3 regions of the Pseudarthrobacter sp. LT1 genome follow, and region 3 is predicted to be linked to each of the others. Evidence: riboswitches for the same ligand, from Rfam matches in the RefSeq annotation. Region 3 holds a riboswitch; each other region holds the start of a gene.

Evidence for each region. A riboswitch is a leader RNA that binds a small molecule or an ion and turns the genes downstream of it on or off. The one in region 3 is predicted to bind cyclic di-AMP.
Region 1: another riboswitch for cyclic di-AMP. It lies ahead of VIK36_RS21470 (glycoside hydrolase family 16 protein); the one in region 3 lies ahead of VIK36_RS04610 (C40 family peptidase).
Region 2: another riboswitch for cyclic di-AMP. It lies ahead of VIK36_RS12140 (C40 family peptidase); the one in region 3 lies ahead of VIK36_RS04610 (C40 family peptidase).

Annotation. Positions count from the first base shown of each region.
Region 1 is NZ_CP141830.1:4,564,051-4,571,890, reverse strand. Features, by position in the region: gene VIK36_RS21475 (glycosyltransferase family 4 protein) at 1-273, opposite strand, end outside; gene VIK36_RS21470 (glycoside hydrolase family 16 protein) at 396-1,499, opposite strand; cyclic di-AMP (ydaO/yuaA leader) riboswitch at 1,503-1,654, opposite strand; gene rpsF (30S ribosomal protein S6) at 2,043-2,348, shown strand; gene VIK36_RS21460 (single-stranded DNA-binding protein) at 2,421-2,996, shown strand; gene rpsR (30S ribosomal protein S18) at 3,122-3,361, shown strand; gene rplI (50S ribosomal protein L9) at 3,379-3,831, shown strand; gene VIK36_RS21445 (PhzF family phenazine biosynthesis protein) at 3,913-4,761, shown strand; gene VIK36_RS21440 (FMN reductase) at 4,869-5,495, shown strand; gene VIK36_RS21435 (hypothetical protein) at 5,492-6,058, opposite strand; gene VIK36_RS21430 (hypothetical protein) at 6,061-6,378, opposite strand; gene dnaB (replicative DNA helicase) at 7,021-7,840, shown strand, end outside.
Region 2 is NZ_CP141830.1:2,582,713-2,590,552, reverse strand. Features, by position in the region: gene VIK36_RS12160 (hypothetical protein) at 145-576, shown strand; gene VIK36_RS12155 (mycothiol transferase) at 628-1,152, shown strand; gene VIK36_RS12150 (ribonuclease Z) at 1,145-2,092, shown strand; gene VIK36_RS12145 (protein adenylyltransferase SelO) at 2,076-3,539, shown strand; gene VIK36_RS12140 (C40 family peptidase) at 3,647-4,492, opposite strand; cyclic di-AMP (ydaO/yuaA leader) riboswitch at 4,496-4,666, opposite strand; gene VIK36_RS12135 (hypothetical protein) at 4,919-5,734, shown strand; gene VIK36_RS12130 (TraR/DksA family transcriptional regulator) at 5,756-6,115, shown strand; gene VIK36_RS12125 (DNA alkylation repair protein) at 6,112-6,642, shown strand; gene VIK36_RS12120 (DUF1810 domain-containing protein) at 6,663-7,109, shown strand; gene VIK36_RS12115 (glucose 1-dehydrogenase) at 7,164-7,840, opposite strand, start outside.
Region 3 is NZ_CP141830.1:949,863-957,702, forward strand. Features, by position in the region: gene VIK36_RS04605 (M23 family metallopeptidase) at 1-789, shown strand, start outside; cyclic di-AMP (ydaO/yuaA leader) riboswitch at 902-1,097, shown strand; gene VIK36_RS04610 (C40 family peptidase) at 1,168-1,848, shown strand; gene VIK36_RS04615 (NlpC/P60 family protein) at 2,012-2,779, shown strand; gene VIK36_RS04620 (HNH endonuclease) at 3,049-3,549, shown strand; gene mobA (molybdenum cofactor guanylyltransferase) at 3,594-4,304, shown strand; gene VIK36_RS04630 (DUF6457 domain-containing protein) at 4,301-4,594, shown strand; gene VIK36_RS04635 (molybdopterin molybdotransferase MoeA) at 4,591-6,003, shown strand; gene fdhD (formate dehydrogenase accessory sulfurtransferase FdhD) at 6,098-6,976, shown strand; gene VIK36_RS04645 (alpha-mannosidase) at 7,100-7,840, shown strand, end outside.

The DNA.
Region 1 (7,840 bases), 1.0 Mb from region 3:
AGACGGGGTGGACCGCCGGTGTTTTCCCAGTCCCGTAAGGCCGCCCATGGAGCGGGCAAAGGCCGAAAGTTCTTCCCGCGGGGCCAGTTCGTACACGGTATCGCAGCGGTTCCTGATTTCTGCCGGAACCGGAACAGGACCCGAGAAGGTCAGCAGCGTGACGGCAACGTCAGGGGGGAGGTGCAGGATCACTTCGTACGGGATCATCGAGCTTCCATCCCCCAGTTCCGGATCCCGGTTGGGCACGCTTTCCGTCACGTACAGGAGCTTCATTGCAAGAGTGTACTGGATCACATAGTCCCCGGAGGGTTGCTTTAGGCAACCTTGAGGGAAGCCGAAAAAGGGCGACGGCGGGAGGTTCCGCCGTCGCCCTTCTTACCTGGGTGCGTGGCCTGCTACTGCCAGGCGCGCACGTAGTCCACCATCATCTGGGACGGTGCGCCGTAGGCCGGGTTCGTGGAGGAGGCGCCAACATTCAGCACGATGTACTGCGGGGCATTTCCGTCGTCGGTGGGGTAGGACTTGACCTTTACGCCGTCGAAGTACACGTCCGAGGTGTTTGGCATCCGGTGCAGGCCAAAGGTGTGGTACTCGTTGGCCCAGTTGCCGCCCACGCCGCCCTGGTTGTGGGAGCCGGAACCGGAGTGGTAGTTCACGGTCATCCTGGCCTGCAGCACCTCGGCGATGTCATTCTCGCCGGTGGCCGGCCACGACTGTCCGGTGGTCCAGAAGGCAGGCCAGTTGTAGAGGCCGTTGGCGTTGCCCGGGAACTTGATCCTGGCCTCGACGTAGCCGGTGGTGAACTGGAAGCCGGTCCCCGCCCCGCCCCTCGGGTTGGTGGATACCAGTCCGCCGGAGGTGGATGAGCTGAGGCCCAGGGCCAGGTTGCCGTTGGCCACGGAGACGTTCGCCGGGCTGGTGGAGACCTTGTTCATGGTTCCGCAGCCGGGGGAGAACCAGCAGCCGGACCACTTCGCGGCGTCCAGTCCGGCCCCGTTGAACTCGTCGGCGAAGGTCATGGTCCAGTTCCCGGGGACCCCGGCGGGCGCAGGCGTCCCGCTGCTTGCCAGCTGTGCCGCTGCCGGCGCCACTGCGATCGGGGATTCGGAGGGAGGGGCAGGCGCGGCGGGTGCCGGCACTGCCGCGGGGGCAGGTGCCGGTGCCTCTGCCGGGGAAGGAGCGGCGGCAGGAGCGGCCTCGACTGCGGGGACGGGCGTTGGAGCGGGAACCGGAACGTCCGGAGTTTGGCTGGGTACGGCGCTGCCGGCATCCTCGGCACTTGCCACCCGCGCCACATCCGCGGTTCCGTCACCGTGGGTCAGGCCCAGGCCCAGGGAACCTAGGCCGAGGAGTGCTGCGGCAAGACCGGCGGCAAGAGGCCAGCGACGGCGCGCCTGGGCTGGAGCACCGGACCGGGAGGCCGGGGATGTCCCGGCAGGATCTATCTCATTTTGATAACGGTGCGCTGGGTTGGCGCTGCCTTTGCGGGGTGCGGGCATGGAAAAGCTACCTCTCATCGCCTGCGGAGTTAGCTGTCGGGTTCGGATGAGGGCATCCGGCCGCGGGTTGCGGCTTCACCCCAAGGGCGGGCACGTGGCCTCGCCCGGGACGCTCGGGTCCCCCGCCTCTGCCTGGTATCTGGTGTTAATCACGGACGCGGCAGAGTTGGGCGGCATCCGGGACTGGAGCCGGCTGGGGGCGGCCCCCGGACGACCGTACACGAAAGGGCTCCAAGAATCACAATTAGGTAACGGACCTCACTGCGTTGGCGTGGCGCTGCCCGGTCGGCGAAAGTGCATTGGTAACGGACGCCGCTGGCTGCAGGTTTTCCACATGGCTGAACCTCCGGCTGCTGCCCACCTCCAGCGGGGCTAGCCTTGGGTCAAGCGCGAATCGCCTATCGGGTCCAAATGCACTAGGATATTGAAGTCTGTGCTGCGTCCTGCCTCCGTTCCGGCGGCAAGGCATTGCACGGAATCGCAAATGAACCTCCTGTTACGGAAATGCCGTAACCGCTTAGCCCAAAGGAGGTGGGTTCACATATGCGTCCTTACGAATTGATGGTAATCATCGACCCCGAGGTCGAAGAGCGTACCGTTGAGCCGTCGCTTCAGAAGTTCCTGAACGTCATCACCAACGATGGTGGAACCATCGAAAAGGTTGACATCTGGGGCCGTCGCCGTCTGGCTTACGACATCAAGAAGAAGTCCGAAGGTATCTACGCCGTGGTGAACTTCACCGCCAAGCCGGAGACCGCCAAGGAACTTGACCGCCAGCTGTCTCTTAACGAGACCATCATGCGCACCAAGATCACCCGCCCCGAAGAGCAGAAGGTTGTTGCTGAGTAATTCAGCACCGTCTTCATTCTTTACCCCGCAGGAAACGCACTCTTCACCCAGGATCGAACAAGGAGGCAGTAGATGGCAGGCGAGACCACCATTACGGTCATCGGTAACCTCACCAATGACCCGGAATTGCGGTTCACACCGTCAGGTTCGGCAGTAGCGAACTTCACCATCGCTTCCACCCCCCGCACCTTTGATCGCCAGTCCAACGAGTGGAAGGACGGGGAAACCCTGTTTCTCCGCGCTGCCGTATGGCGTGAAGCAGCCGAGAACGTCGCCGAATCCCTGACCAAGGGCATGCGCGTGATCGTGACCGGCCGCCTGAAGAGCCGTTCCTACGAAACAAAAGAAGGCGAAAAGCGCACCGTTATCGAGCTTGAGGTCGATGAAATCGGCCCCAGCCTGCGCTACGCCAATGCCAAGGTCAACCGCACCCAGCGCTCCGGCGGACAGGGTGGCGGCGGCTTCGGCGGCGGCAACAGCGGCGGTGGCTTCGGAGGCGGCAACTCTGGTGGAAACCAGGGTGGCAACTCCGGTGGAGGCTGGGGCGGCGGCAACCAGCAGGCTGCACAGGACGATCCCTGGGCTACGCCCGGTGTATCCAACGCAGGCGGCTGGGGCAACGGCCCCGATTCCGAACCTCCCTTCTAAAACCCAAATATCGGCCCGGCTCCGGGACTGCCCGGGTGCGCCACGCACCCAAGGCACTGCCGCCGTCGGACCACCACCATCCCGTGGATCAACATCCACGGGCTCCCTAGAATAGGAGCTCCACGATGGCTAAGGCTGAACTCCGTAAGCCCAAACCAAAGTCCAACCCCTTGAAGGCCGCTGACATCACTGTCATCGACTACAAGGACGTAGCATTGCTGCGCAAGTTCATCTCCGACCGCGGCAAGATCCGCGCCCGTCGCGTCACTGGCGTCACGGTGCAGGAACAGCGCAAGATCGCCCAGGCAATCAAGAACGCCCGCGAAGTTGCTCTGCTGCCTTACTCCGGCGCTGGCCGCGGCTAAGGAAGGGATTAACTAACATGGCAAAGCTCATTCTGACCCACGAAGTCACCGGTCTCGGTGCTGCCGGCGATGTTGTCGAGGTCAAGGACGGTTACGCACGTAACTACCTGCTGCCCCGCAACTTCGCCCTGACCTGGTCGAAGGGTGGCGAGAAGCAGGTTGAGTCCATCAAGGCTGCCCGCGCCGCCCGCGAGCACGCTTCCCTGGAAGATGCTCAGAAGCAGGCCGCTGCACTGTCCGCCAAGCCGGTCAAGCTGGTCGTCAAGGCCGGCGAGTCCGGCCGCCTGTTCGGCACCGTCAAGCAGGGCGACGTCGCCGACGCTGTTGAGGCCGCTGGCCTTGGCAAGATCGACAAGCGCAAGGTTGAACTGCCCGCACACATCAAGTCGGTTGGTTCCTACCAGGCCAACGTCCGCCTCCACGCTGACGTTGCCGCTGTGATCGAACTGGACGTGGTGGCAGGAAAGTAATTTCCCCACTCCACGTTACGACCCCCGTCGCCGGACTCCGGCGGCGGGGGTCTTTCGTTTGTGCGGTGGTAGCCTGCTCCGGTGAACCCGAACCCCCGCCACCGCCCCTTCCACCAAGTGGATGTTTTCGCCGGCCTGGCCTACCGTGGCAATCCGCTCGCCGTCGTGCTGGACGCCCAAGGCCTGGACGCGGCAACCATGCAGCACTTCGCCAACTGGACCAACCTCTCGGAAACCACCTTCCTGCTGCCTCCCCGGGATTCCCGCGCCGACTACCGGGTCAGGATTTTTACCGGGACCGAGGAGTTCCCGTTTGCGGGCCACCCGACGCTGGGCTCTGCCCATACGTGGCTGGAAAGCGGAGGGGTGCCAAAGTCCGACGGCTGCGTGGTGCAGGAATGCGCTGCGGGGCTGGTCCGGATCAAGCGCGACGGCGGGAGGCTGGCTTTCGCGGCGCCGCCCCTGACGCGATCCGGCCCCGTGGAGGAGCCCGTCCGCCGGCAGCTGGCAGCGGCGCTGCGGGTGGCCCCAGGTGACATCCTTGACGCGTGCTGGCTGGTGAACGGGCCGGAATGGATCGGTGTCCTGCTGGAGTCTGCCGGGCAGGTGCTGGCCCTGGAGCCGGACCACGCAGCCATGGGCGACCTTAAAATCGGCGTCATAGGGCCACACGCTCCCGGCGCCGGCGCCGACTTTGAGGTGCGCACGTTCCTGCCCGGTGATGCGATGGCGGAGGACCCCGTCACCGGCAGCTTCAATGCCGGTGCAGCCCAGTGGCTGATGGGAACCGGCAGGGCGCCGGAGCAGTATGTGGCCTCGCAGGGGACCGTGCTGGGCCGCGCCGGGCGCATCCACGTGAGCGCTGAGGACGGGGACATCTGGGTGGGTGGCGAATCGACCACGTGCATCCAGGGAACCGTTCTGCTCTGATCAGGGTCGCGGCAGGGCCTCCGGGAATACTCCGCCGCCTGCGGCAGTTCAACGGTATAGATGCAAACGCATGTATGATGGATTTGAACGAGCACCAGGAGAATGCCATGGAAACCCGCCGCATCACCGTCCTCTCCGCAGGACTTGGCGTACCCTCATCGAGCCGGCTGCTGGCCGACCAGCTTTCGGCGGCCGCCACGAGGCAGCTTGAGGCAGGCGGCTACCAGGTGGCGGTGGACGTCGTCGAGCTCCGCGACCTGGCCGTGGACATCGCCAACAACTTCGTCACCGGCTACGCCGCTCCGAGGCTGGCGGACGTCATCGCGGGGGTGGAGGCATCGGACGGAATCATAGCCGTGACCCCGGTCTTCAGCGCCTCCTACAGTGGTCTCTTCAAGTCCTTCATCGACGTCCTGGATCCCAAGTCGCTGGACGGCAAGGCAGTCCTGCTGGGCGCCACCGGCGGAACGGACCGGCACCAGATGGTGCTGGACTACGCTCTGCGGCCTCTGTTCAGCTACCTTCGGACGCGCATTGCGGCCACCGGCGTCTTCGCCGGGCCCCAGGACTGGGGAACCGCCGAGGAAGGCGGGGCATCCCTCGCGGACCGGATCGAACGTGCCGCCGGCGAGTTCACCCGCCTGCTGGAGGGGCTTCAGCCGGGCCGGAAGTCCGCCCCGCTGGAATCCCTCCCATTCGAGCAGTTGCTGGCCGGTATTTCCGGATCCCGCTAGTCGTCCAGCAGCGCGATGAATTCCCGCGCCTGCTTCAGCGAGATATCGGAGTGCCGCGTCAGCGCCGTGGCCGCCGCCTCGGTGTCGCCGCTCCGGGCCAGCGTGCGGATCCTCCCGTAGATCTCGTCATTGAGCATGTTGCTGCTGACTTCCCGGGTCACGTCGCCTTTGCTGGCGATCGCCCGGTAGCGGTACGGGAACCGCTGCGGCTCGTCGTCGTCCTCCTCGATGACCTGTGCGGGCTCCTCGCTCAGGTAGGGCTGGGGGTGTGCCGCCAACGCGCCCACCGCGTCGCGCGAAGCCCGCAGCCCCTCACCGGTGACTTCGTAGTACAGCTTGATGGCGGCCATGGCCTGGCCTTGCGCGATCAGGGCATAGATCCGCCGGTGCTGCTCCTCCGTCAGGCGCCCGGCAGCTGTCCGGGCCAGTTCCTGGGGTGTGGCGCCGGGCTGGGACGGGGCCGCGCCGTGTGCTGCTTTGCGCCTGCGGGCGGCGCTGTATGCCACCAGGACCGCCGCAACCACCGCGAGCAGGATTAGGACGGGGACCATAAGGGATTCCATTTTCATGAGCCGTTCTTTGTACTTCCTGGCCGTTGCCAGGTGCCGTTGCTTTGCTGGCCACCCGCCCGGATATGTTCCTGCTGCTGGTTGTGCTGCTGGGCGTTCTGGCTGGGGTGGGTGGCCGCCGCCAGGCGGGCCCGGGCGGCGGTGGCAGCCTGGACCTGGGCTGCGTAGTGGCGTGCCGAGCGCTCGGCAAGCTCGCGCTGGTATTTGTCGGCTTCCGACGTTCCCGCATCACGGGGCCGTAACGCGGTGGCAATGCCCCAGATGAGCGCCACTAAAGCTATCGCCGGCAACAGCACCAGCAGGAGATCGCCCATATGTAGAGCTTAATCCAGATTGGGTTTATCCACAGCAATATTCAACTGTGCGCATACAGGGCCGGGCGCTCGGCAGTCAAACTTTCGGCATGGAATATGAGGAGCACCACGAGCCCGCGGAGAGGCACGCTCCGGGGACCCTGCAACCCTCCTGCCGCTGCATATCCCCTTCAGCGCCTGTGGATGAAATTCCTTGGAGGAAATATTTACTCCACAAGCCGGCAATCCTGTTTTCGCAGGTCAGACGCGGAAAGCGGGCCAAAAAAATTTGGTATCCACAGAGTTCCCCACAGGCTGTGCACAAGCTATGCCGCATACTGCACAGGTTATCCACAGAACGTGCGTCTTGCCGGCTTTGCGGGTGGCGCCGTGGGGGCTAGCGTAGCGGGGTACCTGTTCTCCACAGTCGAAACAGGGCCCCCAGTTCGGTTTTCGGGGCTCTTCGCGCCGCCTCCCACGTCTCTCTGTGGAAAAGCTGTGGATATTGGGGATAACTCCGGCCCGGAGCTGGTTTCCGGACCCCGGAGCTTGATTGTCAGGGCCTGCGGGTAGACCTGGATGGGTGGCGGATCCGGTTGTCGGAGGCCGTGAACAGGATGGATCACCGGGCCGAACGCCCGGAACAAATGGAGGACGGCAGCTTTGTCAATCGCGCATCTGGACCCTGTTGAGGCAACCCGTGGATCGGACGCGAGCCGGAAGCCGCCACAGGACATCGCCGCCGAACAATCGGTCCTGGGCGGCATGATGCTCTCCAAGGACGCCATCGCGGATGTTGTTGAAATCCTCCGCGGCCAGGACTTCTACCGCCCGGCGCACGAGACCATCTATGAGGCCATCATCGACCTCTACGGCCGCGGGGAGCCTGCGGACGCCGTTACGGTGTCCGATGAACTGACCAAGCGTGCCGAGATCAACAGGATCGGCGGCCCGGCCTACCTGCACGAGCTCATCCAGACCGTGCCCACTGCAGCCAACGCCGGCTACTATGCCGAGATCGTGGCCGAACGTGCGGTGCTTCGCCGCCTGGTGAACGCCGGCACCAAGATCGTCCAGCTGGGCTATGGCTCCGACGGCGAGGTGGAGGACCTGGTCAACCAGGCCCAGGCGGAGGTTTACGCCGTGGCTGAACGCCGCACCGCCGAGGACTACGTGGTGTTGAAGGACGTCATGGAGTCCACGGTGGACGAAATAGAGGCGTCCGGCCACCGCGGGGAGGGCATGACCGGTGTCCCTACCGGGTTCTACGAACTCGATGAGCTGACCCACGGGCTCCACCCCGGACAGATGATCGTCATCGCTGCGCGCCCCGCCGTTGGTAAGTCAACGTTCGCCCTGGACTTCGCCCGGTCCGCGGCCATCAAGAACAACCTCTCCACGGTCATGTTCTCCCTGGAAATGGGCCGGAACGAGATCGCCATGCGCCTCCTGTCCGCCGAAGCCACCATTGGGCTCCAGGACC
Region 2 (7,840 bases), 1.6 Mb from region 3:
GTGCTGACCTTCCGGGTTTTTACTGGTGGATTCCGCGACTGCCGGGGAGCCGGGACGGGTGGCATGGCATCGACGGTTCCCATCCGCACGCGGTGGTCAGTATGCTTACTATTGACGGCCCAACGCAACGAGAAAGGCACCATCATGACTGAACAGAACGTCCCGGACGATGAGCTGGAAGTCGTGGAGCAGGACGATGTGCTTCTCGACGAAACTCCCGGCGCGGCGTCGTCCCTGGAACTGGACCCAGTATCGGGGGAGCCGGACAACTACCCCGGTGCTGCCGAAAACAACCCCGACCGCTGGCAGGAGGACCCCTTGCTGCAGGACGAGGCCGTCTCCGGTGAAGAGGAGGACTTCCTGAGCGACCAGACGCTGCGGGATGAAAGCGCCAGGGCGCGTTACCGTTCAGGCGATGAGCAGGTATCGCCTGACACCCCCACCCTGGGGGAGGCCGCAGCGGATGTTGATTTTGGGGAAGCCCCCACCGGCCTCGAAGCTGACGGCAGCGACGACGAGGAGAATTTTGGCGGCTCGCCGCTCAGTGAGTTTGAGCCCGACGACCTGGAACGCTAGCAACCCCGCGGGCCGGGCCGGCGTGGCCCGGCCCGCAGTGGAGGGAGTCCCATGCAATCCAAAGAACTGCTGCTGGAGGCCTTCGATCGCCTCCCGGTCCTGGTCCGGGAAGCCCTCGACGGGCTTGACGCGGCGCAGCTGCAGCGCCGTCCGGGTGGCAACGGCAATTCCATCGCGTGGTTGATCTGGCACTCGGGCCGGGTGGAGGATGCGCAGGTAGCCTCGTCTGCGGGCCTGGAACAGGTGTGGACGGCGGAAGGTTTCGTGAAGCGCTTCGGCCTTCCCCTGGGGGAACGCGACACGGGCTACGGCCACTCCAGTAAACAGGTGGACGCCGTCAGGGCGCCGCGGGAGCTGTTGCTGGAGTACTACGATGCCGTCCACCGGCAGACCGCCAAGGTCCTGGAAGACATTGCTGATCCGGACCTGGACCGCGTGGTTGACAGGCACTGGAATCCGCCTGTGACCCTCGGAGTGCGGCTGGTCAGCATCCTGGGGGACTGCCTTCAGCACCTCGGCCAGGCCGCCTACGCCAAGGGGCTGCACGCCGGGACGGCAGGCGCCGGCGGTGCGTGAACTGGTGGTATTGGGCACCGCCTCACAGGTCCCCACCAGGACCCGGAACCACAACGGCTACTTTCTGCGCTGGGACGGCGAAGGGCTGCTTTTCGACCCCGGCGAGGGAACCCAGCGCCAGATGATCCACGCCGGCGTCGCGGCCAGCCACATCAACAGGATCTGCCTCACGCATGTGCACGGAGACCACTGCTACGGGCTGCCGGGAGTCCTGTCCCGGATGGCCCTCGACGGTGTGGCACACCCGGTCCACCTGCACTATCCGGCGTCGGGTGACCCGGTGGTCCAGGCCTTGGTGGCCGTGGGTTCGCCCGGCATCGACCTGCGGCTCCATCCGCATTCGGGGGCCGGGCCCGTGGCGGACTGCCTGGAGGTGCGGCCACTGAGGCACCGCATCGAGACATACGGCTACCTGATGACGGAGCCTGACGGACGCACCTTCCTGCCGGAGCGGCTCCAGGCGGCAGGAATCGGAGGCCCGGACGTGGGCCGGCTGCAACGCGACGGCGTCCTTGGGGCAGTCAGGCTGGAGGACGTGAGCGTACCCAGGCCGGGCCAGCGCTTCGCCTTCATCATGGACACCGCGCCGTGCCCCGGCGCCGACGACCTGGCGGACGGCGCTGACCTGCTGGTCACCGAGTCAACGTTCAGCGACGACGACGGCGTCCTGGCACGGCAGTACCTGCACCTTACTGCCGGGCAGGCCGGGGAGTTGGCGGCGTCCGGCGGGGTCCGCACCCTGGTGCTCACCCATTTCTCCGCACGGTACGGTGACGACGTCTCCGTGCTGGAACAACAGGCGCAGGCACGGGCCCCAGGGGTTACCGTGATCGCCGCCAACGACCTTGACCGCATCCCTGTTCCGCGGCGGCGGCAACCAGCGGGAGAAGCAGCGGGCCCAACAACGGCGATAGGGTTTAACCATGACGGCAGCAGCTGAATCCACGGTCACTCTCGATGGCCGTTTCGCCCGGGAACTGGCGGAACTCGCCGTGCCCTGGCAGGCCGAGGAAGCGCCCAGCCCTGAGCTCCTCGTCCTGAACGAGAAGCTGGCAGCGGACCTGGGCCTCGACCCGCAATACCTGCGCAGCCCCGAGGGTGTGCGGCTCCTGGTGGGAAACCACGTGCCGGCCGGTGCCACACCCGTGGCGCAGGCGTACGCCGGACACCAGTTTGGCGGATACTCGCCCCTGCTCGGCGACGGACGGGCCCTGCTGCTGGGCGAGGTCACTGACCGGGCCGGCCGCCTCCTGGACGTTCATCTCAAAGGTTCGGGGCGAACGCCCTTCGCCCGCGCCGGGGACGGCCGTGCCGTCGTCGGGCCCATGCTGCGTGAATACATTGTCAGCGAGGCCATGCAGGCACTGCACATTCCCACCACCCGGTCGCTCGCCGTCGTGGCCACCGGGCGGCAGGTCCGGCGCGATGACATGCTGCCCGGCGCCGTTTTGGCGCGGGTGGCAAGCAGCCACCTGCGCGTAGGCAGCTTCCAGTACGCGCGCGCAACCGAAAATATGGACCTCCTGAAACGGCTGGCGGACCACGCCATCAGCAGGCACTACCAGCACGCCGCTGATGCCGCCAACCCCTACCTCGCTCTGTTCGAGGCGGTCGTCTCTGCCCAGGCGGAGCTGGTGGCCCGGTGGATGCTGGTGGGCTTCGTGCACGGGGTCATGAACACGGACAACATGACCATCTCCGGGGAAACCATCGACTACGGCCCGTGCGCGTTCATGGACGCCTTCAACCCGGCCGCCGTCTACAGTTCCATCGACGTCGGCGGACGCTATGCCTACGCCAACCAGCCGGTCCTTGCCGAATGGAACCTGGCCCGGCTCGCCGAGGCCATGCTGCCGCTGATTGACCAGGACCAGGAAAAAGCCGTGGCCCCGGCGGTGGAGGTACTGGGCGGCTTCCGCGGTCATTACAGCGAGGCATGGACCCGCGGGATGACGGGCAAGTTGGGCCTGGGCGGCGTCGATGAAAGCGGCGCCGCCGGGGCCCTGGTGGATGATGTCCTCGACATCCTGAAGGACGGACCCGTGGACTACACCTTGTTCTTCCGCAACCTGGGCAAAGCGGCCCGCGGGGACCTCCGTCCCGTGCGCGGCATGGTCCTTGACCTGGCCGCCCTCGATGCCTGGCTGGAGCGGTGGCAGGCGCTGCAGCCTGACGCGGAGCTGATGGACAGCGTGAACCCGGCCTACATTCCGCGGAACCACCTTGTGGAGGAGGCGCTGTCCGCTGCCACCGGCGGAAACCTCGCTCCGCTGCAGCAGCTGCTGGAGGCGGTCAGTGAACCCTTCACCGAGCGGCCCGGGCTGGAACGTTACCTGCAGGGGGCGCCCGACGACTTCGGCAGCTACATGACCTTCTGCGGGACCTGACCGAGGCGGCCCGCGGGGTAAAACGACAGGAGGGTGGCAGCCGGTATTCCCGGCTGCCACCCTCCTGCTTCGTCCGGCGCCGCCAACGGCGCCGGACAGTGCGAAGACTAGGCTACGCGCACAGCGGAGTAGCCGCCGAGCCAGCTGATGGAGTGCACCTGCGTGTCGAAGCCGTTGACGCCGCCGCTGACAACCTGGCCGTTGCCTGCGTAAACGCCCACGTGGCCGGAGGTGATGATCAGGTCACCGGGGGCGGGAGCGCCTACGACGGTGCCGTACTGGAAGAACTGGGTGGGGGCCAGATCGCCCACGGACTTGCCGACGGAGCGCAGAGCCTTCTCGACCATGGCGGTGCAATCCTGCTTGAAGCCCAGCTGGCTGTAGGCCGAGGCGAGGATCGCAGCGCCGGTGCCCGTGCCGGTGGTGGATGCCACCGGGGTGGCCGAGGCGTAGGACATGTTCATGCCGGTGTTCGCCGGTGCGGTGGCGGCTGCGGCCTGCACGGGTGCTGCTGCAGGGGCGGGCGCCGGGGCGGCGGTGTAGCCTGCGCCGGGAATCTGGATCTGGTCGCCCGGGTAGATGACCGAGGACAGTCCCAGGCCGTTGGCGGACAGCACGCCGTTGAGGCTGACGCCGTAGGCTGCTGCAATGGCGCCGAGGGTGTCGCCGGAAACGACCGTGTGGACGTTCCCTGCTGCTGCGGCGGGGGCTGCGGCCGGGGCGGCAGGAGCCGAGGTGGCCTGGACGCTGGTCTGCTCAGTGGTGTCCGGGGCGGATACACCTGCATGGGCCGGGGCGCCGACTCCGAAGGCAATGCCGGATGCCGCAGCAACGGCGAGCGCGGGACGGCCCAGGGAGCGGGCCTGGGACTTGGCTGTTACTGCGAGGCCCTCGAGCACAATGGAGCGGGCCGGGGTCGCGCGGTGACGGGCAGTGGTTGAAATTTTTGACACGGTTGATCGCCTCTCCCATGCCTGCGGGGTGAGCTGTCGGGTTCGGGCTGGAGATACCCGGCCGGAAGCAACCCCGCGATGTGCGGAGGCGCTATCGACTTAACCCCAAGGCCACAAGTGGCCGCGGAAACTTGGTTCCCCCGTCCCTGCCAACTGGAGCGGTTGAATCCCATGATCAGCGGCAGGGCTCGGCATGCTGACGGGAATGTCCCGTCTGAGAGGGACACCAAAAGACCATAACCCACGTGCGGCGTGATTGTCACATTTGGATAACATACGAGGTTGTTCTCTCGCATTGGGCAAACGTCTGGACATACACCGCGAGCCAGGGCCTGACCTCAGGTGATACTTTGCCCGTGAAGCACGGTAACAATGTGGAAACAGGCCCCTGCCCTGCGCCCAATCCCGACGGTAAGCTTCGGGACCATGCGCCCGTTCGTGACCTTGGGGAGGCTCCCCCTTGACGGGGGCCTCATGGCGGTTGCCCTGGCCACCCTGGTCAGCAATGCTGCGGCCGCCGAAAAGACGGCCACCGCGCTCACCGCACAGGAAAAGGCCGCCAAGGGCGAGCGGGAACGCCTGTCCGGGGAAGCGAAAGCAAAACTGGACGCCGCACGTTCTGCCCAGGCTTCGCTGGCCGGGCAGGTCGCGGAGGAGCAGCGGCACGGCACTGAGCTGACCGCCCAGCTCGCCACGCTGAAAGGTACGACGGCGGCCATGGAGGGTGGGTACCGGCAGGGCTGGGCTGCACTGGCTGCCTATGAGGCGGCCCAGGCGGCCAAGCGCGCCGCCGCTGAGGAGCAGGCCCGCGGACAGGCGGAGGCCGCAGCCAAGGGTGCCGCAGCGGCAGCCCGGCAGCCCCAGGAGCCCGCACCCCGTGCCGACCCTGCCCAGGCCAATCCGGCCCAACCCGGTCCGGCCCCCGGCGCGGTCAATGATCCCGCCGGGGCGAAAAGCTACGCGTCCGGACGCCTGCCCGCCTACGGGTGGGGCCAGGGCCAGTTCCTGTGCCTGGCCCAGCTGTGGACCAAGGAGTCCAACTGGTTGACCACCGCCACCAACGCCTACTCCGGAGCCTATGGAATTCCCCAGGCCCTGCCCCCGGGGAAGTACGCCAGCGCCGGCGGCGACTGGCTCACCAGCTATCGCACCCAGATCGAATGGGGCCTGGGCTACATCCGTGACCGCTACGGTTCACCGTGCGCGGCCTGGAACCACTCCGTAACCCTGAACTGGTACTGACTGACGCGTTAGGCTGTCTCCATGCCAGATTTCGAACGGTTCCGTGCGCTGCTCGAAGAGGAGCGGGCGCGGCGCCTGGCACTGTTGCCGGCGCTGCGGGCGGACATCGAGGCAGCAAACTCGGCGCGCCAGGGTTCCAATGTCGACGACGAGCACGATCCCGAGGGTGCCACCATCGCCTTCGAACTCTCACAGGCCTCTGCGCTCCTGAAACAGAGTTCGGCGGGCCTGGACCAGATTGAAGCGGCGCTTGCCCGGCTGGCGGCGGGGACCTATGGAACCTGCGCCGTATGCGGGGAGCCCATCGCCGAGGGCAGGCTGGAAGCCCGCCCGTGGACCCCGTACTGCATCCACCACGCGGCGTCCGGGCGCGGGCGATGACCGGTACGGCGGACGTTGTGTCCGCGGCGGCGGATTTCGTGGACCGGACCCTGCAGAACGAGGGCGCCTGGTACCGGGCGGACGACGTCGGGGCACGGCTGGGCGGGGTGCTTGCCTCTTATGGTTCCTCTGTGGGGGCCGTTCGCGGGACCGTGCGCGATGCGCTGCGGAAGTTCAAGGACCTGGACCATGACGGCACGGTCATGCTGGCCTCCGCCCTGTGGGGCCAGCCGCGGCCCGGTTCCCGGCCGGTGTTCGAGCGCCGCCTGGCAGCGGTGGTCCTGCTGCAGTCACGGGTGCGGCTGCTCCGTCACTCTGACCTGACCCGGCTGGAGGGTTTCCTTCGCTCCGCGCAGGCAGCGGACCTGACCGGGCCCCTTCTCGCCGACGTCCTGGTCCCGTTGCTGGCGGGGCTGGGGGAGCGCGAACGGCAGCGGGCAGGCGTTGTCGTGGCGCGGTGGCGGGAAGACCCGGACCCCCAGCTGCGGGCGGCGGCCGACGCCCTTGAAAAAGACTTGACCATTTGAAACGTACCGAGGAGATCCCCATGAATGAGCCGTTTGACCTTGAGCGTTTTGTTGCCGCGCAAAACACCGGCGGAACCTATGAGCAGGCGCTGGGCGAACTGCAGGTCGGCCGGAAGTCCGGGCACTGGATGTGGTTTGTCTTCCCGCAGATTGCCGGGCTGGGACAGAGCGCCACCTCCCGCAAGTACGCCATTTCCTCGCTGGCGGAGGCCCGCGCCTACCTGGACCACGAGGTGCTGGGCCCGCGGCTCCTGGAGTGCGCGCTGGTCCTGGCAAACCACGCCGACCAGTCCGCCGAAGACATTTTCGGCGGTATCGACGCCAGGAAGCTCCGCTCCAGCATGACACTGTTCCTCCGGGCGGCGCCCGGAGAAACAGTGTTCAAGACCGTCCTGGCCCAGTTCTTCAACGGGGAACCGGACCCGGCCACGGACGAGCTCCTGGCCGGCCAGGACGCGGCCGGCTGAAACCCGGCTTCTGTCCCGCTGCTGCGCGGGGGGGTACGGGGAGCCCAGGGCGCGCTAAGGCGTGGGGCTGCCGCCGTTGACATTGAGCGTCTCGCCCACCACGTAGCTGGACTCGGGCGAGGCCAGGAAGACATAGGCGGGGGCGAGCTCGGCGGGCTGGCCCGCGCGGCCCAGGGGAGTGGACTGGCCAAACTCCGGCAGTTCCTCCTTGGGCTGTCCGCTGCTGACCTGCAGGGGCGTCCAGATGGGCCCCGGGGCCACCGCATTCACCCGGATCCCCTTGGGCGCCAGCTGCTGGGCCAGGCCCTTGGTGAAGTTGTTGATGCTGGCCTTGGTGGTGGCGTAGTCCACCAGCGTGGGGGACGGGTTGTAGGCCTGGATCGACGTGGTGTTGATGATGGTTGAGCCCGCCGGCATGTGCGGCACGGCGGCCTTGGTCACCCAGAACATGGCATAGACGTTGGTCTTCAGGGTGTGGTCGAACTGCTCGTCGCTGATGTCCTGCAGGTCCTCCTGCGCAACCTGTTTCCCGGCATTGTTGACCAGGATGTCAACCCCGCCCAGGACGGCCACCGCCGTGTCCACCAGGTCCCGGCACACGGCGGAGTCCTTCAGGTCGCCGGGGACCTTGACGGCCTTGCGGCCGGCGGCCTCAATGATTCCGGCAATGCGGGAGGCGTCCTCCTCTTCCTGCGGCAGGTAGGAAAGCACGACGTCGGCGCCCTCCCGTG
Region 3 (7,840 bases):
GGCCCCCCTTCGGCACCCCGGGTTGTCGAAGATGCCGCAGCGGAGCGTCCCCGCGATCTGCATCGCGACGCGCGCCGCCGCCGGGGTCCGTTCCGGCAGGTGACGGAGTTCGCCGCCGCCAGTGGCATTGGCCAGAAAGCTGGAATCGCCCTGGCCGCCACCGGCCTGGTTCTGACGGTCACGGTGCCCGCCACCAGCCCCGTCATGGCCACGGACGCCGCCGGCAACGCGCCATTGGCAGCCTCCGCCGTCAGTCCGCAGCCCCAGATTTCCGCTGATGTTGGCGCCCAAATCGACTTCAGCCGTTCGGCAGTGGTGACCCAGGCCGACCCCGACGGGAAGCTGAAGCAGCTCCTGAGCGCCCAGTCCGCCGGCTCCGTCACGCGGGCCGCCTCGGCCGGCACCCTGGCCGCACCGCTGGCATCCCTCACCACCGCCTCGCCCTTTGGTTACCGCGTGAGCCCCATCACCGGCGGCTCCGGAGACTTCCACCGCGGCCAGGACTTCGTGGCACAGTGCGGAACGTCCGTCCTGGCGGCCGCGACCGGCACCGTGACCTTCGCGGGCTGGCACCAGTATGGCGGTGGAAACCGGGTGGTCATCGACCACGGCAACGGGCTGGAGACCACCTACAACCACCTGTCGTCGTTCAACGTCAAGGTGGGCCAGACCGTCTCCCGCGGCGAGGTTGTGGCGCTCAGCGGCACCACGGGCGCATCCACCGGCTGCCACCTGCACTTTGAGGTCCAGGTCAACGGCGAAGTGGTCGATCCCATGGGCTGGCTGTAGCCGAATGATTGTCCACTCTCAGATCGCAGTGACCTGCCGTGACCTGAATGTGACATTGAAACAAAACTGCTGTACCGTCTAACTCGCGTCAACTTTTCCGAAGTTGACGCTCTTGAGTGGATTGCCTAACTCTGCCACCGCTCAAGGTCCGTTCGCATTTCATCGTCTGGCAGGGGCGGGGGAACCAATTTTGGCCTTCATTTCCTGAAGGCCTTGGGGTTAAGTCATGAGCTTCCCAGGAAGCAGAGTGGCCGGGTGACTCCCATCCGAATCCGACAGCTCACCTCGCAGGCATTGGGAGAGGCTACCTTCGTGTCTTCACGCCATAATTCTGCGCGCCACCGTGCGCAAACGGTTCGCATTAACCCCCTGGACGCCGTGTCCAAGGCGGTCAGTGCAAATGCCGGGACCGTAGGCCGCCAGGCTGCCGTTGTGGCAGCCGCGTCGGGCCTCATCCTGAGCATGGGCCTGCCCGCCACCGCAGCTGACACCACCGCTGGTGTCTCCGCATCCACCGAGTCCGGTTCGGCCCAGACGGCCCTCGCCGTCACTGCCGCCCCCACGGCTACGGTTTCCTTCGAACGTCCCGTCGTGAAGACCACCGCCGCTCCAAAGGTGGAAGCGGTGCGTCCGCAGTCCACTGCGCCGGCCGAGCGCGACGCCGCTGCCACCGCAGGCCAGGACGCTGCCCCTGCCGCCAAGGCTGCCGAGACTGTCTCCGCCGCAACTTCCGGCATTGCAGCAATCGCCTACACCGGCATCGGCCACTCCTACGTGTGGGGCGGCACCAGCCCCGTCACCGGCTGGGACTGCTCCGGGTTCGTCCAGTGGGTCTACGCCCAGGCCGGGATCAGCATCCCCCGCACCAACGCGTGGAACATCATGACCCCCACCTCCACCCCGCAGCCGGGCGACGTTGTGGTCCAGAACGGCGGCGCGCACGTGGGCATCTACGTCGGCAACGGCATGATGGTCAGCGCACTCAACCCTTCCCAGGGCACGCTGCTCCACTCGCCTGCAGCCACCGGTACCTCGTCGTACTACCACCTCAACAAGTAGTTCTTGGGCTTCATGCTCCAAGGGCTATTTCTTTGCCCAAAGCTTTTTCGCTAGAAACCACATCCCCGTTCGGAATGCGCCGGCTTGCCCCCAAGATGCCGGCGCGTCCAGTTCCCTTTGCCTGCCTACCCGCGGTTCGAAGGAAAAACGAAAGAGAGAACTGATGACGACTCGTGCTACCGCACGGCACCGCGCCGAGGTCACCAAAACCAACTCGATCGCTGTCATTGCCAAAGCTGTCAGCGACAATGCCGGTGGCATGGGCCGCCAGGCTGCTGTCATCGCTGCTGCTTCCGGTCTGGTCCTGACCAGTGGCATCGCGGCCAACGCTGCCGACACCAACGTCAAGCGCGATTCCGCTCCTGCATCCCAGCTGGAAGTTGAATCCGTCGTCGACGCCCCGATTTCCGCGGCTTCCACTATTTCCATCAGCTACGAGAAGCCCGCCGTTACCACCACGCCGGCTCCCGTCGTTGAGCCGGAGCCCGAGGTTCAGGTGCAGGAAGCTGCTCCTGCCGCCCAGCCGGCTGCTGCTCCCAAGGTCACCGCCAAGGTTGCAACCGCTGCCGCTCCGGCCGCACCGGCAGGCCAGGCTTCGGCCAGCGGCAAGGGTGCTGCCATCCTGTCCGCCGCTTACGCCCAGCTCGGCGTGCACCAAGACTGCACCATGCTGGTGACCAACGCACTGGCCGCCGTCGGCATCCACTTCCACGACTGGCCGGCTGGCTACCTGTCACTGGGTGACACTGTGCCCATGTCCCAGGCCCAGGCCGGTGACCTGCTGTACTACGCTGACGGTGGCGGAGGTATGGCTCACATTGCCGTTTACGCCGGAAACGGGATGGCCGTCCACGGCGGCTTCAACGGCAACGACACCGTGGTCTTCAGCGCCAATGTTGGCTCTGGCGCGGTTGCCATCCGCGTACGTTAGGCAGTCCTGGGGCGGCCTGATCCAACGCCGCCCGCGAATTGCTGTAAGGGACCCCCGCCGCCAGGCGGGGGTCCCTCGCGCTTTAACGGGTTCCCCCAGTGGTGCCCCTTGCCTTTCCCGTCTTCGTGCCCCGGTTGGGCTCCGGGGGCGGCGATTACCTGATTTTGCACTTCTTTGTTTACTCTTGTGATGTCGATCCATAGCCCGGACATGCCGAGGGCAGCCGGCCCTCGTGCCCCTGACGGGTGCGGCCGTGAAGAGGTAAGTGCATGCGCACTCTCGTTCTGAATGCTGGATATGAACCGCTGGCGGTTATCACTTTCCGCCGGGCGCTGGTGCTTGTGCTCACGGGCAAGGCAAGCGTGGTGGCCGAAGGGGATGACCCGGTGGTAGGGCCCACCGACGTTCTGGGCCGCCCGTCCGTGATCCTCCTCAACCGCTACATACGGCCCCGGTACAACCACTCGACGGCAGTCAGCCGCAGGGGTGTGCTCCGGCGCGACGGACATAAATGTGCCTACTGCGGCAAGGCGGCGCACACAATCGACCACGTTCACCCGAAGTCGCGGGGCGGTGCCGATTCATGGGAAAATCTTGTGGCCGCCTGCCTGCGGTGCAACAACGTCAAGGGCGACCACACTCCCGCGGAGATGGGCTGGACCCTTCGGTTCGTGCCCGGGCCGCCGCACGGAACGATCTGGCAGATCAAGGAACTGGAGAAGCCGACGCCGGCGTGGGATCCGTTCCTTCTTCCGGAGCGCGCCGCCTGACGCATCGCGCTGCCCCCAGCCTTGCTGATCGCTAGTCTGGGGGAGTGCAAAAGAGCATGGTGGTTTTCGACGCCCTGATCCTGGCCGGGGGGCGGTCATCCCGGCTGGGCGGGGTACCCAAGCAGTCGCTGGTCTACCAGGGCCAGACCCTCCTTGAGCGCGCCGTGGCCGCGGCAGACGGCGCCCGCCGCACCGTGGTGGTGGGTGATGCGGGGTCCCTGCCGGTGGAGTCCGGGGGTCTGCCGGCCCCGTCAACCCGGCCCTCCGCCGTGCTGATGTGCCGCGAGGAGCCGCAATTCGCCGGGCCTGCTGCCGCAATAGCCGCAGGCCTGGCCGCGCTGGCCAGGAGCGGTGAAGGTGCGCCCTGGTGCCTGGTGCTGGCGTGCGACATGCCGCTGGCCTCCCAGGCGGTGGCTGTGCTGAAGGATGTCCTGACGCGCACCGATGCTGCGGCCGGTGGGGGTGGTGTGATGGCTTGTTCCGGCGATGGAAAGGCCCAGCCCCTGGCGGGTTTTTACAGCACGGCTGAGTTAACAAAAGCCTGCTGCGACCTGGCTGCCCGCAACGCCCTGGTCAACGGATCTGTGAGGGCGCTCCTTGCTAGTCTGGACGTGCAGCTTGTCACAGTCCCCGCCGGGTCCACATCCGATGTGGATACCTGGGACGATGCTGCCGCGCTGGGGATTGCCGCCGGGAACCAGCGCGCGGGCCAGGACCCGTTCATGGGCGGAGCTAACGTGGGAGGCAAGTCGTGAAAAGCCAGGACGAGACGCTGGAAGAGTGGTGCAGGGCGCTTCTCCAGGCCTACAAGCTTGAAGATGTCCAGGTGGATGTCAACGCCGTGCTGGCGCTGGCCGGCGTCGCTGCCCATGCGGTTGTCAGGCCGGCCGCGCCGCTGACCACCTTCATCGCAGGCTTCGCCGCAGGGCTGGCGGCTGCTCCCGGCAGGGAAATGGACGCAGCATCGATGGACGCGGCGCTGGCCGTTGCCCGTTCCCTCGCGGAAGACTACGACGCTGAAGCCGCCGGGACTCCCGGCGAATGACGGCAGAACCCCACAGCGATCCGGAGGCGCCACCGGGCAGTGAAGCAGAGGCGCACAAAACTGAACAGCCGCATGACGCCCACCATCATGCGGCCCACACCTGGGAAGAGGCCCGGCAAGCTGCGTTCGATGCAGCAACCCCCATACCCCCCGGGCCGGTGGCGCTCAGGATAGCCCTGGGCCGCAGACTGGACCGGGACATCGTGGCCCTTCAGGACATGCCCCACTACGCGTCCTCAGCCATGGACGGCTGGGCTGTCAACGGCAGCGGCCCGTGGATCCCGGTGGAGCCCGGAACGCGGCTGGCACCGCACCAGGCGAGTCCCATTGCCACGGGAGGCCTCATCCCGCCCGGCGCCAAGGCAGTCCTTCGCACCGAGAATGCTGTCCTCGGCACGGACGATGAGGGGCTCCCCATCCTGATGCCCGGCGGCAAGGCGCGCCCCGGCGAGCCCCGCGCGGGAGAACACATCCGCAAGGCCGGCGAGGAAGCACTGGAAGGGGACACCCTGGTCAAGGCAGGGGTGGAGCTCAACCCGGCACACCTGGCGCTGGCCGCCCTGGCCGGCTACGACGAAGTCCAGGTCCAGGGGAAGCCGGTGGTCCGCCTGGTGCTCACGGGGTCAGAGGTGGTGGAACAGGGCACTCCGGCCCCGGGCCAGGTGCGCGACACGTTCGGCCCGCAGTTGCCCGACGTCGTGGCCATGCTGGGCGGCATCGCCGGCGGACAGCAGCGGATCGGCGACTCCTACGCCGAATGGCTGGCGGCGCTTGAGGACGTGCTGCCGGAGGTGCCCAGCGCGCCGGACCTGCCCGCCGACGTCGTTATCACCACCGGGGGTACCGGGCGCTCCGGAACGGACCACCTGCGGCGGGCTGTGGCGGAGCTCGGCGGACGGCTCGTCATCGACGGCGTGGCAATGCGCCCGGGACACCCAGCGGTTCTCGCCGAGCTTCCGGACGGCCGCTTCGTCCTGGGGCTTCCGGGCAACCCGCTGGCGGCCATGATGGCCCTCTCCACCGTGGGTGCTCCGCTGCTGGCCGCACTGGGGCACCGGTCCATGCCGCCCGTGGAGGAAGTGCCCTGCGGGACGATGGTCGAGCCGGACCCCGGACGCACCAGGCTGATGCCGTTCCGCCTGCTGTACGGCATGGCGTCTCCGGCGCAGCATACGGGACCGGGCATGATGCGCGGGCTGGCCGCTGCCGACGGGGTCCTGGTGGTGCCGCCGCACGGAGTGCAGCTGGGCGAACTGGTGCCGGCCTTCGCCCTGCCATGGGGGCCGCCCATTCCGCGCCCTGGTGACAGGGAGGCAAAAGCCAAACCGCGGAGCAATGCCCGGACGGGCCAGCCCAAGGCCAAACCGGCACCGAGCGGACCCGTGGACTGGAGCGCCCTCCTGGGCTGAGCCAGTTTTGGGCTGAGCCGTTCAGGGCCGGTCGGATGGGCCGTGGCAGGCTCTGTTGGTGCCATGATGGAGTAATGAACAGGCAGGGTGGAACATGGGACGAGTAACCCAGCGCCGCAAGGTGCACAAGTATCTCCTGGATGGTTCTCCGGGCGCCCTGGAGTACCCGGTCCGCCACCGCGAAGACGTCCTCGCCGTGGAGGAACCGCTGGAAATCCGGCTGGGCGGTCTGTCCTACTCGGTCACCATGCGCACGCCCGGCGACGACTTTGACCTGGTGGCCGGATTCCTGGTGTCCGAAGGGGTCATCTGGGCCCCTGAACAGCTGGTGTCGCTGCGGTTCTGCGCCGGCGAGGACGAAAACGGCGTCCAGACATTCAACGTGGTGGAGGCCCAGCTGCGGCCGGACGTTCCGCTCCCCGACACCGGCCGCAGGGTCTATACGTCCAGCTCCTGCGGCATCTGCGGGACGGACTCCATCGAAGCCGTCCAGAAGTCCTCGCACCACAGCCCGCAGGCGGACCCGCTGACGGTGGACGCGAAGGTCCTGGCCGCCCTGCCGGACCTGCTGCGGGAATCCCAGCGCGTCTTTGATGACACCGGCGGGGTTCACGCGGCGGGCCTGTTCAGGATCGACGACGACGGCGCGCCACGGCTCCTGTGCCTGCGCGAAGACGTGGGACGGCACAATGCGGTGGACAAAGTGGTGGGCTGGGCGCTGCGCGAAGGGCTCCTGCCGTTGACCGGGACGGTCCTCCAAGTGTCCGGCCGGGCATCCTTCGAGCTGGTGCAGAAAGCTTCGCTCGCCGGAATTCCCGTCCTGGCTGCCGTCAGTGCCCCGTCCAGCCTCGCCGTGGAACTGGCAGAGGCGAACGGTTTGACCGTGGCGGGATTCAGCCGCGGCACCAGTTTCAACATCTATGCCGGGGACTCCCGGATCCTGAGGCCCGAACCCGCCGTCCCAAGGCCGTAGTGGCGCCAACACTGGGCCGGTCCCGCTGCATGGGCCCGGGGGTTGGTTGCGGTGCTGTCAGCGGGTAGATTTGTCCATCGAATGGACTCGATGATCCAGTCTCCAGCTTAAAGAGGACCTATATTGCATGACGACCGCAGGATCACGGAAGTCCGCCTGGCCAGGTTTGTGCGGGAGCGCATTGTCCCTGCCGTTTACAGCAGGACAGTCCCGCTTACCCTGAGCAGCTGGGAAGTGCCCGGTGAGCCGGTCCCCGCGCTCGAGGCGATGCGGCAGGAGTTCCAGCCGCAGGAGCACGGTGCCCCCTGGGGGCGGCCGTGGGGTACCACGTGGCTGCGGCTGCAGGGGGAAGTGCCCGAATCCTGGGGCGGCGGCCCGGACACCACGGTGGAGGTGGTGGTGGACCTGGGGTTCACCACCGAGGCCCCCGGGTTCCAGTGCGAGGGCATCGCCTGGCGCTCCGATGGCAGCATCATCAAGGCAATATCACCCCGCAACCAGTACATCCCGCTCAAGCTGCTGGGCGGCGGCATGGCCGTGGACTTCTACGTTGAGGCGGCCGCGAACCCGGACATGGCCCAGGGCTGGACGTTTGCCGCCACCCCATTGGGGGACAAGGCGACCGCAGGGAAAGCCCCGCAGTACCGGCTCGGAAACATCGCCATCGCCGAACTGAACCAGACCGTGTGGGAACTGCAGCAGGACATCTGGACCCTTGCCGGCCTCATGGAGCAGCTTCCGCTGGAGCTTCCGCGCCGCCACGAGATCCTCCGGGCGCTGGAACACATGATGGACGTGATGGACCCGGACGATGTTGCCGGGACCGCGGGGGCAGGGCGGCGGGCGCTCGCCGATGTCCTGACC